4 regions of the Cytobacillus sp. Hm23 genome follow, and region 3 is predicted to be linked to each of the others. Evidence: riboswitches for the same ligand, from Rfam matches in the RefSeq annotation. Region 3 holds a riboswitch; each other region holds the start of a gene.
The links. Region 3 has a riboswitch for S-adenosylmethionine ahead of ACSVDA_RS13290 (methionine biosynthesis PLP-dependent protein). Riboswitches for the same ligand answer to the same signal wherever they lie in the genome.
Positions count from the first base shown of each region.

Region 1: another riboswitch for S-adenosylmethionine. It lies ahead of ACSVDA_RS02725 (methionine ABC transporter ATP-binding protein); the one in region 3 lies ahead of ACSVDA_RS13290 (methionine biosynthesis PLP-dependent protein).
Region 2: another riboswitch for S-adenosylmethionine. It lies ahead of metK (methionine adenosyltransferase); the one in region 3 lies ahead of ACSVDA_RS13290 (methionine biosynthesis PLP-dependent protein).
Region 4: another riboswitch for S-adenosylmethionine. It lies ahead of mtnK (S-methyl-5-thioribose kinase); the one in region 3 lies ahead of ACSVDA_RS13290 (methionine biosynthesis PLP-dependent protein).

Region 1 is NZ_JBPXRQ010000003.1:34,726-38,399, forward strand. Features, by position in the region: gene ACSVDA_RS02720 (methionine ABC transporter permease) at 1-437, opposite strand, end outside; gene ACSVDA_RS02725 (methionine ABC transporter ATP-binding protein) at 430-1,455, opposite strand; SAM riboswitch class I at 1,898-2,006, opposite strand; gene ACSVDA_RS02730 (O-acetylhomoserine aminocarboxypropyltransferase/cysteine synthase family protein) at 2,161-3,465, opposite strand; gene ACSVDA_RS02735 (SCP2 sterol-binding domain-containing protein) at 3,458-3,674, opposite strand, start outside.
Region 2 is NZ_JBPXRQ010000010.1:122,903-126,576, reverse strand. Features, by position in the region: gene pckA (phosphoenolpyruvate carboxykinase (ATP)) at 1-1,318, opposite strand, end outside; SAM riboswitch class I at 1,554-1,700, shown strand; gene metK (methionine adenosyltransferase) at 1,865-3,073, shown strand; gene ACSVDA_RS08560 (hypothetical protein) at 3,266-3,472, opposite strand.
Region 3 is NZ_JBPXRQ010000018.1:25,576-29,249, forward strand. Features, by position in the region: gene metC (cystathionine beta-lyase) at 1-666, opposite strand, end outside; gene ACSVDA_RS13290 (methionine biosynthesis PLP-dependent protein) at 659-1,783, opposite strand; SAM riboswitch class I at 1,939-2,057, opposite strand; gene ACSVDA_RS13295 (sensor histidine kinase) at 2,522-3,445, shown strand; gene ACSVDA_RS13300 (response regulator transcription factor) at 3,448-3,674, shown strand, end outside.
Region 4 is NZ_JBPXRQ010000004.1:115,492-119,165, forward strand. Features, by position in the region: gene ACSVDA_RS04095 (methylthioribulose 1-phosphate dehydratase) at 495-1,127, opposite strand; SAM riboswitch class I at 1,422-1,584, shown strand; gene mtnK (S-methyl-5-thioribose kinase) at 1,677-2,876, shown strand; gene mtnA (S-methyl-5-thioribose-1-phosphate isomerase) at 2,873-3,674, shown strand, end outside.

The DNA of each region.
Region 1 (3,674 bases), on a different contig from region 3:
TCAGGTAGCAGCACCTTGAAAACGATTGTTCTTGTTTTCGCCCCCATAGACCGTGCCGCCTCAATAACACCTTTATCAATCTCTCGCAATGCAATTTCTACCATTCTTGCATAGAAAGGTGCTGCTCCAATTACAAGAGCAGGTAAAGCGGCATTTGCTCCTCTAATTGTCCCAAGCATGAATTTTGTTAATGGAATTAATAAAATGATTAAAATTATGAATGGTATTGAACGAAAAATGTTTACAAAACTGCTGATGATTGTATTAATCAGCTTATGTTCCAATAGGTTGTCCTTCGATGTTAAAAAAAGTAAGAGCCCTAATATAACACCAAAAACAAATGTTGCAATCACCGATGTTACAGTCATATATAGCGTTTCAAATGTTGCTTCCCACATTTTTTCCCAATTAACATTTACAAATAATTGACTAACCATGCTGTATCACCTCCACTGCCACATGTTTTTCCTTTATATATGTGATCGAGCGGTTTATCTCTTCAGCGGTTCCTGTCATATGAATAAACAATGTGCCGTATGCACCGTGCTGTGTATGCGAGATCTTTCCTTGTATAATATTGATGCCAATTTTAAACTGACGGATTAATTCTGCTATTAAAGGTTGTTCAGCATCATCCCCAACAAACAACAGCTTAATAACTTTGCCTTCAGGGTAGCTTTCTAAAATATGCTCAATTGTTTCTGTCGCTTCTTCTGGTTCTGTAATTTGCTTAACAAACTTCTTAGTTATTGAAGCTTTCGGTTGCTGAAACACCGATAAAACTTCACCTTGTTCAACAATGCTGCCATTTTCCATTACAGCTACACGATGACAGATTTTACGAATCACATGCATTTCATGAGTGATTAACACAATTGTGAGACCTAGCTTTTTATTAATATCCACAAGCAGTTCAAGAATTGAGTCTGTTGTTTGTGGATCAAGTGCTGAAGTTGCTTCATCACATAACAATACCTTCGGGCGATTTGCTAAAGCGCGAGCTATTCCAACACGCTGCTTTTGGCCACCACTTAGTTGTGAAGGATACGCATTTTCTCTTCCCTCCAACCCTACGAGCTTGATTAGCTCATCCACCCTCTTCAAGCGTTCTTTTTTACGAATGCCAGCAATTTCTAATGGAAATGATATATTCTCCCGTACAGTTCTTGACCAAAGCAAATTAAAATGCTGAAAGATCATACTAATTTCTTGTCGTGATTTACGTAATTCATCGCCTTTAATAGAGTTCATATTATAATTATTGATCGTAATCGTTCCTTCTGTTGCTGCTTCAAGCTGGTTTAACAAACGAATGAGTGTACTTTTCCCTGCACCACTGTAACCAATAATGCCAAATATTTCACCCTTAGCAATATTCACATTGACATTATCTACAGCAACTACTTCTCCTTCTTGAGATTGATATATTTTTTTTACCCCAGATAGTTTTATCAAAAGGCTCACCTACTTCCTTAATCATATTATCCGTATATGATTAGTATGTTTTATGTTGCAACCTAAACGATCTGCCAAATTTAGCTCTTCTAGCAGCTAGATAGTCGTTTTATCCATTATCATTGTTTTATCAAAGGCTCTTTTCGTAAAATTTATTTCTATCGTTAACAATTTAGCAACTATAGTTGTTGTTTATTTTCAAAAGATTAGATGGCATGAACTATAGTTGTATATTTGTTTACTTCTTCATACGAACTACAACAATCATTATGAAAACAGCATGTGTAAAAGATAAGATATTACGAATACCAAATGAGTACATGTTTATATTTTTGTACGAACAGCAACATTTAATGCGTAATCAACCTAATAGAATAGCTCAACAACAAAATTAAAAAGCCTTTCCGCACATATGAGCAGAAAGGCTTAATTATATTCCTTTCTCTCATCTATCAAAGCATACGCTTCGTGTGAATTGGCACCATTTCAACTTCACCGTTGATGGTTGCCGGGCTTCATAGGGCACATCCCTCCACCTCTCTTGATAAGAGTATATATCAATGTTTTACTTATTCATTTTTAAAATTACATTTCAAAATTAATCTCTTTTAAAAAGTATAGTTGTGATTCTATCACGCTCATTTATATGTGTCAATGAATATCTTTATGGAATTTACATCCAAAACACATATCAATTCACCCTAATTATTTATTTTGAGTTAGTCCTGTCGCTGTCTCTATTGCTTGCTCTAAGTCTTCTAATAGGTCGTCAATATTCTCAATTCCAACTGACAATCTTATCAAATCTTCTGTTACACCTGAAGATTTTAAGCCCTCGGTACTTAATTGTTGATGTGTTGTACTTGCTGGATGGATAATCAAGCTTTTAGCGTCACCTACGTTTGCTACATGCGACCATAGCTTCACATGATTAATTACTTTAGCGCCTGCTTCTCTCCCTCCTTTAATGCCGAACACAACGATGGACCCACTACCTTTTGGTAAATATTTTTTAGCAAGTTCTTTTGCAGGATGATCTTTATGGTCAGGATACAAAACCCACTCTACAGCAGGGTGTTTCGCTAAATATTCAACGACTTTCCTGGCATTATTAATATGTTCTTTCATCCGTACATGTAATGTTTCTAGGCCAAGGTTAAATTGATAAGCATTAAATGGACTTAATGAAGCACCTAAATCTCTTAATAATTGCACCCTAGCTTTGACGATATATGCACTTTCTCCAAGTGCTTCTGCGTATATAAGATTATTGTAGCTAGGGTCAGGGGTTATAAAGTCTGGGAACTTCTCAGAATTCCAATTGAATTTGCCTCCATCAACGATTATTCCCCCTAAAGTCGTTCCATTTCCTAAAAGCCACTTTGTAGCAGAATGAATGACAATATCAGCACCATAGTCAATCGGTCTACATAGATAAGGAGTAGCAAATGTATTATCAATGATTAGCGGAATTCCAGCTTCGTGAGCTATTGAAGCAATCTTCTCAATATCTAATACGTGTAAGCTTGGATTACCAATTGTTTCAGCAAATATCGCTTTTGTTTTAGAAGAAATGGCCTTTGCAAAATTTTTAGGTTTGGAAGGGTCAACGAAGTGAGTTGTGATACCATATTTCGGCAAAGTATTAGCTAATAGATTATACGTTCCACCATATAAAGTAGATGCTGCAACAATTTCATCATTTGCTCCTGCTAGATTAAGAATCGCAGTCGTTATAGCAGCCATTCCACTTGATAATGCTAACCCACCAATTCCACCTTCTAACAATGCTACTCTTTCCTCCAAAACAGTTACAGTAGGGTTGTGTATTCTTGAGTAAATATATCCTTCTTCTTGGAGTGAGAATAAATTAGCAGCATGGCTCGTATCCTTGAACCTGAATGCATTTGATTGATAGATTGGTACTGCTCTTGCACCTGTCACCGGATCAGCTTCTAATCCTCCATGGACACTCAATGTTTCTAAACGATAATCTTTCTCATTACGCATTTTTTTCTTCCCCTTCTCCTTTAATATTCAAAGCAAATAATGATTCTAGCAAAAGAATGTATCTGAATTTCCCTTCGGAAATGATACTTTGTCGATTTATCAATTTTTGTAACTTTTCTTTACCAGATAACAATTCGTAAAACTGCTGGGGTTCAGCACCTAATGAAACGTCTGCATGACTTTGTTGCCATTTGCTCAACTCCATTCCC
Region 2 (3,674 bases), on a different contig from region 3:
TCATTCGGTTACCTACACCATATTCTCCACCAGTCCAGCCCGTATTCACAAGATATACTTGAGCACCATGTTCATCAATCTTATCACCTAACATTTTTGCATACCGAGTTGCTGGCAATGGTAAGAATGGTGAACCAAAGCAAGTTGAAAATGTAGCTTGTGGAGAAGTGATTCCTCGTTCTGTTCCAGCAAGCTTACTCGTATATCCACTTAGAAAATGGTACATTGCTTGTTCCTTCGATAGTTTACTAATAGGAGGTAAAACACCGAAGGCATCAGCTGTTAAAAAAATGATCGTATTAGGATGACTTGCAATGCTAGGAAAAATGATATTATCGATTGCCTGTATAGGGTAAGCAGCTCGAGTGTTTTCTGTAAGAGAAGAATTGTCATAATCAGGATTTCTTGAGCAATCATCAACGATGACATTTTCTAGTACTGAACCGAATCGAATAGCATCGTAAATTTGTGGTTCTTTCTCTCGGGATAAGTTTATACACTTGGCGTAACAGCCACCCTCTATATTAAACACTCCATTTGCTGACCATCCATGTTCATCGTCCCCTATTAACCGTCTGTTCGCATCGGCTGAAAGGGTTGTTTTACCCGTTCCTGACAACCCGAAGAATAAAGCGACATCTCCTTCTTGACCAATATTGGCTGAACAATGCATGGATAAAATCTCTTTTTCAGGGAGAACATAGTTCATAACAGAAAATATGGATTTTTTCATCTCGCCTGCATACTCTGTTCCACCTATGAGCACTGTGCGTTTTTCAAATGAAATAATAATAAATGTTTCCGATCTCGTTCCATCAATTGCAGGATCTGCTTTGAAATTTGGTGCAGAAATGACAGTGAAGTCAGCGATATGCGATTGTAATTCCTCCTCAGTAGGACGAATAAATAGCTGATGTGCAAATAAATTGTGCCATGCATATTCATTAATCACTTGAATAGGAAGTTGATATTTTTTATCAGCACCTGCGAACCCATTAAATACATAAATTTCATCTTTGTTAGCTAAATAATCGAGTACTTTATTATATAGATTGTCAAAAGATTCCTGTGAAATAGGCTGATTTACTGTTCCCCAATCTATTTTACCTTTTGTAGATGGTTCATCTACAATATATTTATCTTTAGGTGATCGTCCAGTATATTTTCCTGTTGTAGATAGTATGGCACCTGAAGAAGTTAAAGTGCCTTCTTTTCTATTTAACACACTTTCAACGAGAGTAGGGACGGATAAATTGTGTAATGTATTTTTACGAGCTAGTAAACTTGATAATTCGCATGATACACTAACAGAATTCATGATCAAAACCTTCCTTTACGTTTTAATAATGTCGTTAACAATTCATAACTTAAAAATAGTATAACACATTAACTCAAATAGTCTATACTATTTATAATTATTTTATACTGGATTCAACATAATCGTACCATTCTTTGTAAAAGATACATAACGAAAATTTAATGAACAATTCAGCTCTTAACTATGTTGACATGTAACTGTTTACTACGTTAATATATTGTGTTGAACGGATACTCTCTTATCCCGAGCTGGTGGAGGGACAGGCCCTATGAAGCCCAGCAACCATCACTATATTTTTCAGATTATGAGAAAATAATCTGCTTTGTTCTTAATGTGATAAGGTGCTAACCTGGTGCAAGGCACTTGTCTTGAACGATAAGAGTGAAAGGCGTGAATCGAGTATGTCAAACCTTTCCTCATGATTTGTAGGAGAGGTTTTATTTATTTCCAGTAAAAAGTTTGAAATTTTGGAAAGTAATATGGGAATGAGTTCCGTTTCAAAATATAACTATATGAAGTGGTTGCTTCATAAAGGAGGATAAAGCTATGACAAAAAAACGTCACTTATTTACTTCTGAATCTGTAACTGAAGGTCACCCTGATAAAATTTGTGACCAAATATCAGATTCCATTCTTGATGCTATCTTAACAAATGATCCTAACGCTCGTGTTGCATGCGAAACGACCGTGACAACAGGGATGGCCTTGGTTGCTGGGGAAATTACTACATCGACGTATGTTGATATTCCTAAGATCGTACGTGAAACTGTACGGAGCATTGGCTACACACGTGCAAAATATGGTTTTGATTCAGAAACCTGTGCGGTATTAACATCTATTGATGAGCAGTCTCCTGACATTGCAATGGGTGTTGATCAAGCACTTGAAGCTCGTGAAGGGTCAATGACAGATGAAGAGATAGATGCGATAGGAGCTGGTGACCAGGGCTTAATGTTCGGATATGCTTGTAATGAAACAAAAGAATTAATGCCGTTACCAATCTCATTAGCTCATAAATTAGCACAACGCTTAACAAAGGTAAGAAAAGAAGAAATTCTTCCATACTTACGACCTGATGGTAAGACCCAAGTAACTGTTGAGTATGATGAAAATGATAAACCTGTTCGCATAGATACGATTGTAATTTCTACTCAACATCACCCTGAGATCACATTAGAACAAATTCAACGAAATATTAAGGAGCATGTTATAAACCATGTTGTTCCTAAAGAATTGATTGATGCTGATACAAAATACTTTATAAATCCTACAGGTCGATTTGTAATAGGTGGCCCACAAGGAGACGCTGGATTAACAGGGCGCAAAATAATTGTTGATACGTATGGAGGATATGCCCGTCACGGTGGGGGAGCATTCTCTGGTAAGGATCCTACAAAAGTTGATCGATCAGCTGCATATGCTGCACGTTATGTTGCCAAGAATTTGGTGGCAGCTGGCTTAGCTGATAAGTTGGAAGTTCAGTTAGCGTATGCAATCGGCGTTGCACAGCCTGTATCCATTTCAGTTAATACATTCGAAACAGGTAAGGTTGCTGATGAAGTGTTAGTTGACCTCATTCGTAATAATTTTGATTTACGTCCAGCAGGGATTATAAATATGCTTGACTTACGACGTCCAATTTATAAGCAAACAGCAGCATATGGTCATTTTGGACGCACTGATGTTGATCTTACGTGGGAACGTACTGATAAAGCAGAAGTGTTAAAAGAACAAGCATTATCTCGAAGTAATTAATAAAGGTTGTTTTTGCATTGATTGTTGCTTTTCATATTAAGGAATCATTATTGCTGTTCTATTTTAATGATAATAGCTACAAAATATACGAAAATTACCTTAATAAATAACTAGGGCATATCCCACATACAACATATTCTGTATGTGAGATATGCCCTTACTATGAATGACAATATTTTTTATAGGTAATAACTAAGATGGACTCTTAACTTCTGCCACATTAGGAAATATCGTTTTAACACTATCAGCAAAAGGACAGTAGTATACGAATATCTCATAGCCATTAATATCTATTATTCGTTTGCCAAAAGGAAACAAAGACAAGTTCTGAATTTCAAGTTCTAGGTTAGGAAAATTTTCGTTAATGAATTTTAGTACCTCATGTTCACGGTAGTCCACAAGTAACCCTCCTGATTTTTCAGAATTTTACAAACTATTTCTCTACTCTAATAAAAAATTCCTTTATAAATGAAAGAAAATAATTCATACTAAGCGAAATATAGGAGAGTTAAATTTTTGCCGCTGGCTGTTTTGACATTGATCGTTGTTTTTTCTTCTAAGATTTTAGGATGTATATATCTAGTGTTCGAGGCATTTTTTC
Region 3 (3,674 bases):
TTGGGTGGCTAACTGCTCATCTTTGACAACGGCTAGCCCCGCGATGACATCACTATGTCCTGATATGAACTTTGTTGCACTATGCAAAACGATATCTATACCTAAATCCAATGGTCGCTGTAAAATTGGAGTCATAAACGTATTGTCTAAAAATGTGAGGCAACCTTGTTTTTTAGCTAATGTGACAATCGCTCTAATATTAGTCACTTTAAGTAAAGGGTTTGACGGTGTCTCAATATATATTACCTTCGTATTTGTTTGAATAGAGTTTTCAACTTCCTGTAGGTTCGTCATGTCAACAAATGTGTGATCGATGCCGAACTTTGTTAGTACCTCTGTTACAACCCGAAATGTTCCACCATACACATCCTCGCTTATGAGGACATGATCACCTTTTGATAACAGCATAAAAGCACTTGATATGGCAGCCATACCAGAGGAAAAAGCGAAACCTCTCACACCATTTTCTAATTCAGCTATCGTCTCTTCTAAAGCTTCACGGGTGGGATTACCAGAACGACTATAGTCATATTTTGAAAAATTCTCTAAATCAGCTTGATGAAATGTTGATGCATGCTGAATCGCAACACTTACTGCACCTGTATGAGGATCTACTTTATGCTTATTATGAAGTAGCTTAGTTTGATCAGAAAATGAATTAGACATATGTGTTCACCCCTTCCTTAGCCGCTTTTAATGCTGATGTAAGGTCATCTATGAGATCATCAGCATTCTCGATACCAATTGAGAATCTTAATAAACGATTGCAAATTCCGTTTGCAACTCTTATTTCTTCAGGTATATCTGCATGTGTTTGTGTAGCTGGATAGGTGATGAAGCTTTCAACCCCACCAAGGCTTTCAGCGAAAGTGATAAGGCGTAAGTTTTGTAAAAATGGATTAACCCACTTTTCATCTCGGATTTTAAACGACAACATGCCACCACGCTGTGGATAATAGATTTCTACAATATCTTCATGTGCTTTCAAAAATGAAGCAATTTTTTTTGCATTTTCTTCATGCTGTTTTAGACGTAAATGGAGAGTTTTCATTCCACGGATGAGTAACCATGAATCGAAAGGTGATAACACAGCACCAATTGCGTTATGGTAATTACCAAGTTGAGCAGATAGCTCATCTCCTTTTGAAACAATTAACCCTGCTAGCACATCGTTATGACCGCCCAAGTATTTTGTTGCGCTATGGATGACAATGTCTGCCCCTTGAGTTATAGGTTTTTGTAGCAGTGGAGTATAAAATGTATTGTCCACGATTAATAACAAATCATTTTCCTTTGCAACCTCTGCTGCAATTTTTAAATCAACCTCTTGCATAAGTGGATTTGTTGGAGTTTCTATAAATAACGCTTTCGTATTGCTATTTATTAATTCTTTTACAGCATTTATGTTACTAAAATCAGCATAGTGAAAAGTAAAGCCATTTCTTCGAAAAGATTCTTCAAATAACCTGTATGTTCCTCCGTACAAATCATGTGTAACGATCAGCTCATCTCCCTGCTCAAAGAGAGCTAAAACTGTTTGAATCGCAGCCATACCTGAACTACAAGCAAAGCCTTGATCACCTTCCTCAAGCTGTGCTATTGCCTGTTCGACAATTTGTCGAGTGGGATTACCCGTTCGAATGTAATCATACCCTGTAGACTCACCTATACCTGTGTGACGGTAGGCTGTAGACAAATAGACAGGTGGATTGACCGTCCCAGTAACATTTTCACTTCTGTTTCCAATTTGTGCACATGATGTTTCGATATTTATTTTTGTCATATAAATTCCTCCTCATTTCAATTGATTTTCTATACTTGTTTAAAGTGGTAAAGTTTTGTGGTAGTTTTAGAACATTAAGTACGGGCTTTTAAATCTATAAAAGAGTAATAAAAAAAGCCTTCTGATAAGAAGGCTTTGAGTTTAATCATCAGCTCTCCTTATCTTCCAAGCGAAAAGTTTATACATTTCGCTTGCTGGATTTAGCACCTGACCATAAATTTGGCTGGTTGCTGAGGTTTCAAAGGGCCAGTCCCTCCACCTCTCTTGATAAGATGAATTGTTTATTTATCTTAGTTTTTAAGACTCCTACCTCTAAAAGAAGGAGCTATCGGATCACGTGGGCTACATTTACCACCTGATTCATTTTTAAGTTGAATGAGTTAATGTATTAAATATTGATTGCATATAAATTTACAATAGATTTGACTGTTTTGCAAGATATTTTTAGAATTTTTTTATAAGTTAAAAAATGGTATGATCAATATATAATATGTTCAACAAGGATAAAAACTACAGAAAATAATTAGGTAAATTGTATGCAGGTGGTGTGTTAATATGAAAACCTTTTTAATAAGGTTGACTACTTTTTCAGCTTTGTGGGGAGGGTTTCTCTATGTAGAAGTATCTCATTCAACAAGGTGGTACATATCCATTTTGGTTTGTGCTTTGTCGTTCGTCTGTTTCTTTTTCATTCCTATTGTTAAAAAAAAGCTAATATTCTATACTCTGCTTCTTTGCATGTTGTTTGTTTCGAGTGTTTTGTTTATTCAAGACGAAAATACATTTAGTAAATTACTATTTTTGTATATAACATTAGATGCTATTTCATTATTATCGCAAAAGCAATATCAACTATTTTCAGCCGTTAGTATAGGTTTAATGGGTATGCTGCTGATTTTTACTAATGCTATAAATGTTGAATTGGTTGTTATACTCATATTTTTTTATTATTTGAGCATTTTGTTAAATAATAAAATGACGGAGACCAATTATAAACAAGACATGTATGAGGAGCTTTTAGGTGAATATCGAAATCTAAAACGCATTAGTTTACGAAATGAACGGGCAGCACGATTAGAAGAAAGAACAGGAATTGCTCGTGAGATTCATGATTCTGTCGGTCATAAATTAACAGCACTGCTCATGCAAATCGAAATGCTTTCGATGAAAGAAAAACGACAGGAATATGGAATTTTGAAAGAGCTTGTTCGTGAAAGTTTAGAAGAAACGAGGCATGCGGTTAAAACACTTAAAGATGAAGAATTTGAAGGTCTGTCGTCAGTGCTTCAATTAATTAGAAAGTTAGAATCAGAGAGTCATATACTCGTGCATTTTACGACAAAGCAAGGAGCTTTATCTGTGAGCTTATCTAATCAACAAAGCGTTACTTTATATAGAGTTATACAAGAGGCACTAACAAATGCAATGCGCCATGCACAATCTCGTGAAGTATTTGTAACAATTGGTAAGTCAGCTGTTGGAGATCTTTATTTTGAAGTAACGAATAAGATTTTTAAAACCAAATCTTTTACTATTGGATTTGGACTAAGTAACATGCGAAAACGTGTTGAAGAGCTAAATGGGGATATAAACTTCAATCAAACAGAGTCTCATTTTGTTGTTAACGGATCATTTCCTGTATTTGTAAAGGAGGTTATATAAATATGTATAACATTATTGTAGTAGAAGACCAAGCAATTGTTAGGCAGGGACTTGTCATGATGATTGAACAAGAAGAACAATTTCACGTAGTGGCTCAAGCTGGAAATGGTCATGAGGCAATTGAACAATTGGAGAAGCATTTGGTTGACGTTGTTGTAATGGATATACGAATGCCCCAAATGAATGGTCTCGAAGCTACTAGAATAATTAAACAGCGATGGCCACAAGT
Region 4 (3,674 bases), on a different contig from region 3:
TGAAGTAAGGTGTCACCTCCTGAATAAAAATATAAATATCTAGAAATTAGTTCCTGTTTCTGTGCTTTTTTGTCCTGTATTTTGAACATGCATATATGCTAATGCAATTATTATATATGATAGTCTAAATTACGACAAGAAACACAACATATAAAACACATCTTTTAAAGAAAAAACTAGCAAATTGTAAGATAAAAACCTTCCATTAAATCTTTTACTACGGATGTTTTCGCAAAGATAGTTGTTTTTTCGTACGAATAAATTTAAACATCATTTCTTCAGAACAATGATGCCTAACATATAAAAACACTTTTTTATTGGTACTAATTTGTTATCAATAACAGTAAAGTTTACAAAGCCTTTATAAAAGGTTTACATTTGAGTAAAACCATCTTTCTCTTCTAGTATAGGAACTATAACAACAAAGTTTATGAAAATAGCCTTTACTATCTATACGAACATATACGTGAAAGGTTTCAACAAATTTAATATACTTATGATAATATTTTTACATCTCTTTTTAATTGCAGTAGTTTTAGATGGTAACTAAACAAAAATTCGTAGGCTTCTAGTAATTTTTTTGCTTCAAATACGCTTCTTCCCCACACAGTAATACCATGATTTCTTATGAGTACAGCACCTTTGTCAGATGTAACGTAAGTACTAAATGAATCTGCTAACAACTGGATATATGCATAATTTCTTATAATCGGTATTGTAATTTCTGCATCTTCTTCCCATTCATCGAATGCTTTGATCATTTCTTGCCCATGAAAACTCACTTGTCCTTGATCTCCATATAGTTCTGATATAACATTATTATCTACCGTATGGATGTGTATACAACAGACTGCATTTGATTGTTTATACACTGTGAGATGAAGTGGAGTTTCTGCCGAAGGATGTAATTTGGTACTACTCGTAGGGTGTCCTTGTTCATCTACTAATAAAAAATCATCCTTTGTACGCTGCCGTTTGTCCTTTCCACTTACCGAAATGAGAAATGTTAACGGTGAATCACTTGCTTTGATTGAGAGATTGCCACTCGTTGCATAAAACCAATCTCTCGAACCTAATTCATCCTTTAAGCTAGCTAATTCATCCCATTTTTCTTGAAAAACGGTCATTTTATCACCTCGAAATATTTATCATTTAAATTATGACTTCTTTTTCTCATTCATATCATTCGTGTTATTTATTGTAAAATCCTGCTCATAGCATCGTTTAATACTTTAACAATTAGTGACAATTAAATGTTCAATTTTAAATATAATTCAATTTATTAAAACTACACTTAAGTTTCATATATATTTTAAACATTTGAAAAAGTTATTGACAAAGAAAATCACGTATTGTTATGATACTTTTCATACAAACAAATTTATGGATCGTAATCACACACGTAAATTTTATAAGTTAGTCTCTTATCAAGAGTTGGCTGAGGGATTTGGCCCTATGAAGCCCAGCAACCGACCGTAATACCATCATGAGGATGGGGCGTGTAAGCTAACGCCAGAACTTCTAAGTTCTTCAAAGGCACGGTGCTAATTCCAACAGAAAGCAAGACTTTCTGAAAGATAAGGGGTAGAAGTTCGTTCTTCAAGCCTCTTTCGTTTAATAAGAAAGAGGCTTTTTCTAGTTAACATTTACAAAATAACGCTTTTTTGGAGGTATTTATGAGTTCAAATCAAAGTACTTATCAACCGCTAACGGAAACAAGTGCAATTTCTTTAGCCCAAAGGTTAACACTTTTTCAAGAGCAATCATTGTTAACATGTAAAGAAATTGGAGATGGAAACTTAAACCTTGTCTTTCGAATAGTCGATGAGCGTAACAACAAAGGAATCATAATAAAGCAGGCATTACCCTATGCAAAAGTTATTGGTGAAAGCTGGCCGCTTACACTAAAGCGCGCAACAATTGAAAGCCATGCGCTACTTACCTTTGCAAGCTATTGTCCTGAGCATATTCCAAAGGTTTACTATACCGATGACAAGTTGGCAGTTACTGTGATGGAAGATTTATCTCATCTAGACATCGTGAGAAAAGGGGTCATCAATAAAAAATTATATCCATCTCTCTCAACCCATATCGGTACTTTTTTAGCAACAACATTATTTTTTACTTCTGATTATGCTTTAGGACCGGAAAAGAAAAAGCAACTACAGAAACAGTTTGTCAATCCCGAGCTGTGCAGAATAACAGAGGATCTCATCTTTACCGACCCTTTCTTTAATCATGACACAAACAACTATGAAAAAGAATTACAAGAAAATATTCAAACTATTTGGAATGACTCTTTCTTAAAGCTTGAAGTCGCAAAATTAAAAAAAATATTTTTAACGCAAGGTGATGGTATTATTCATGGAGATTTGCACACTGGAAGTATCATTGCTAATGAAGAAGAGACGAAGATTATTGATACTGAATTTGCCTTCTGTGGACCTATGGGGTTTGATATTGGCTTATTTTTCGCAAACCTTATTTTACAAATTTTATCTCGAAAAGATAATGAAAGAAGCTACTTATACAATTGTATTGAAGGTACATGGGACACTTTCACCACTACCTTTGTTAAACTATGGAAAAATCATAGCATTGAGTCCTTCGCGGAGGTTGAAGGTTTCGTTGAGCACATTTTAACACAAGCATATGCAGACGCAATTGGCTTTGCTGGATGTGAAATTATCCGCCGTACGATTGGCTTAGCACATGTGGAGGATTTAGATCGCATTACTCCTCATGAGAGAAAGATTCAAGTTAAGTCGACTGCTCTACAAGTCGGTAGAACACTTATTGTAAATCGCCACAGTCTTACACATGCTTCAGAAATTCAAGATGTTATTCAACATACTGAAAGGAGATTTGTAAGATGAAGCAAGTCTCAAATCTTCCTTTATCGGTAGAATGGAAAGACCATTTCATCAGAATATTAGACCAACAAAAGCTCCCACTTGATACAGTTTTTATAAATTTAACTACACTAGAAGACGTTTATCATGCTATTGCTTCGCTAAAAGTTAGAGGTGCACCTGCAATTGGCATCGTGGCAGCTTTTGGATTAGTGCTAGCTGCTAAAAGCTATCATGTACATAGCCTAGTAGATTTCAGAACTAGGCTTGGGAAAGATCGTGACTATTTAGTAAGTTCAAGACCAACAGCTGTTAATCTAAGTTGGGCTTTAGACCGACTCATTTATTCCATTAAACAAGCGACGACAGTTGATGAAGCAATCACAATATTAACTGGTGAGGCAATCAAAATTCAGCTCGAAGATGAAAGTGCTTGTCGTGAAATTGGTGAGCATGCACTCAAATTATTAGGTGCAAAGCGCCGTATCTTAACAATTTGTAATGCAGGTTCTATCGCTACAGCTAGATACGGTACAGCACTTGCTCCGTTTCATCTAGGCAAGGAGCGTGGAATTGACTTTTCCGTGTTCGTGATGGAAACTCGACCTGTTTTACAAGGTGCAAGGTTAACAACTTGGGAATTAACTCAGACAGGAATTGATGTTACTCTCATCACCGATAATATGGCTGCACATACTATATTGTCAAAAAAAGTAGAAGCAATAATCGTAGGAGCCGATAGGATTGCTCAAAACGGTGATACAGCAAATAAGATAGGAACGTTAGGTTTGGCAATTTTTGCGAAACACTTCAACATCCCGT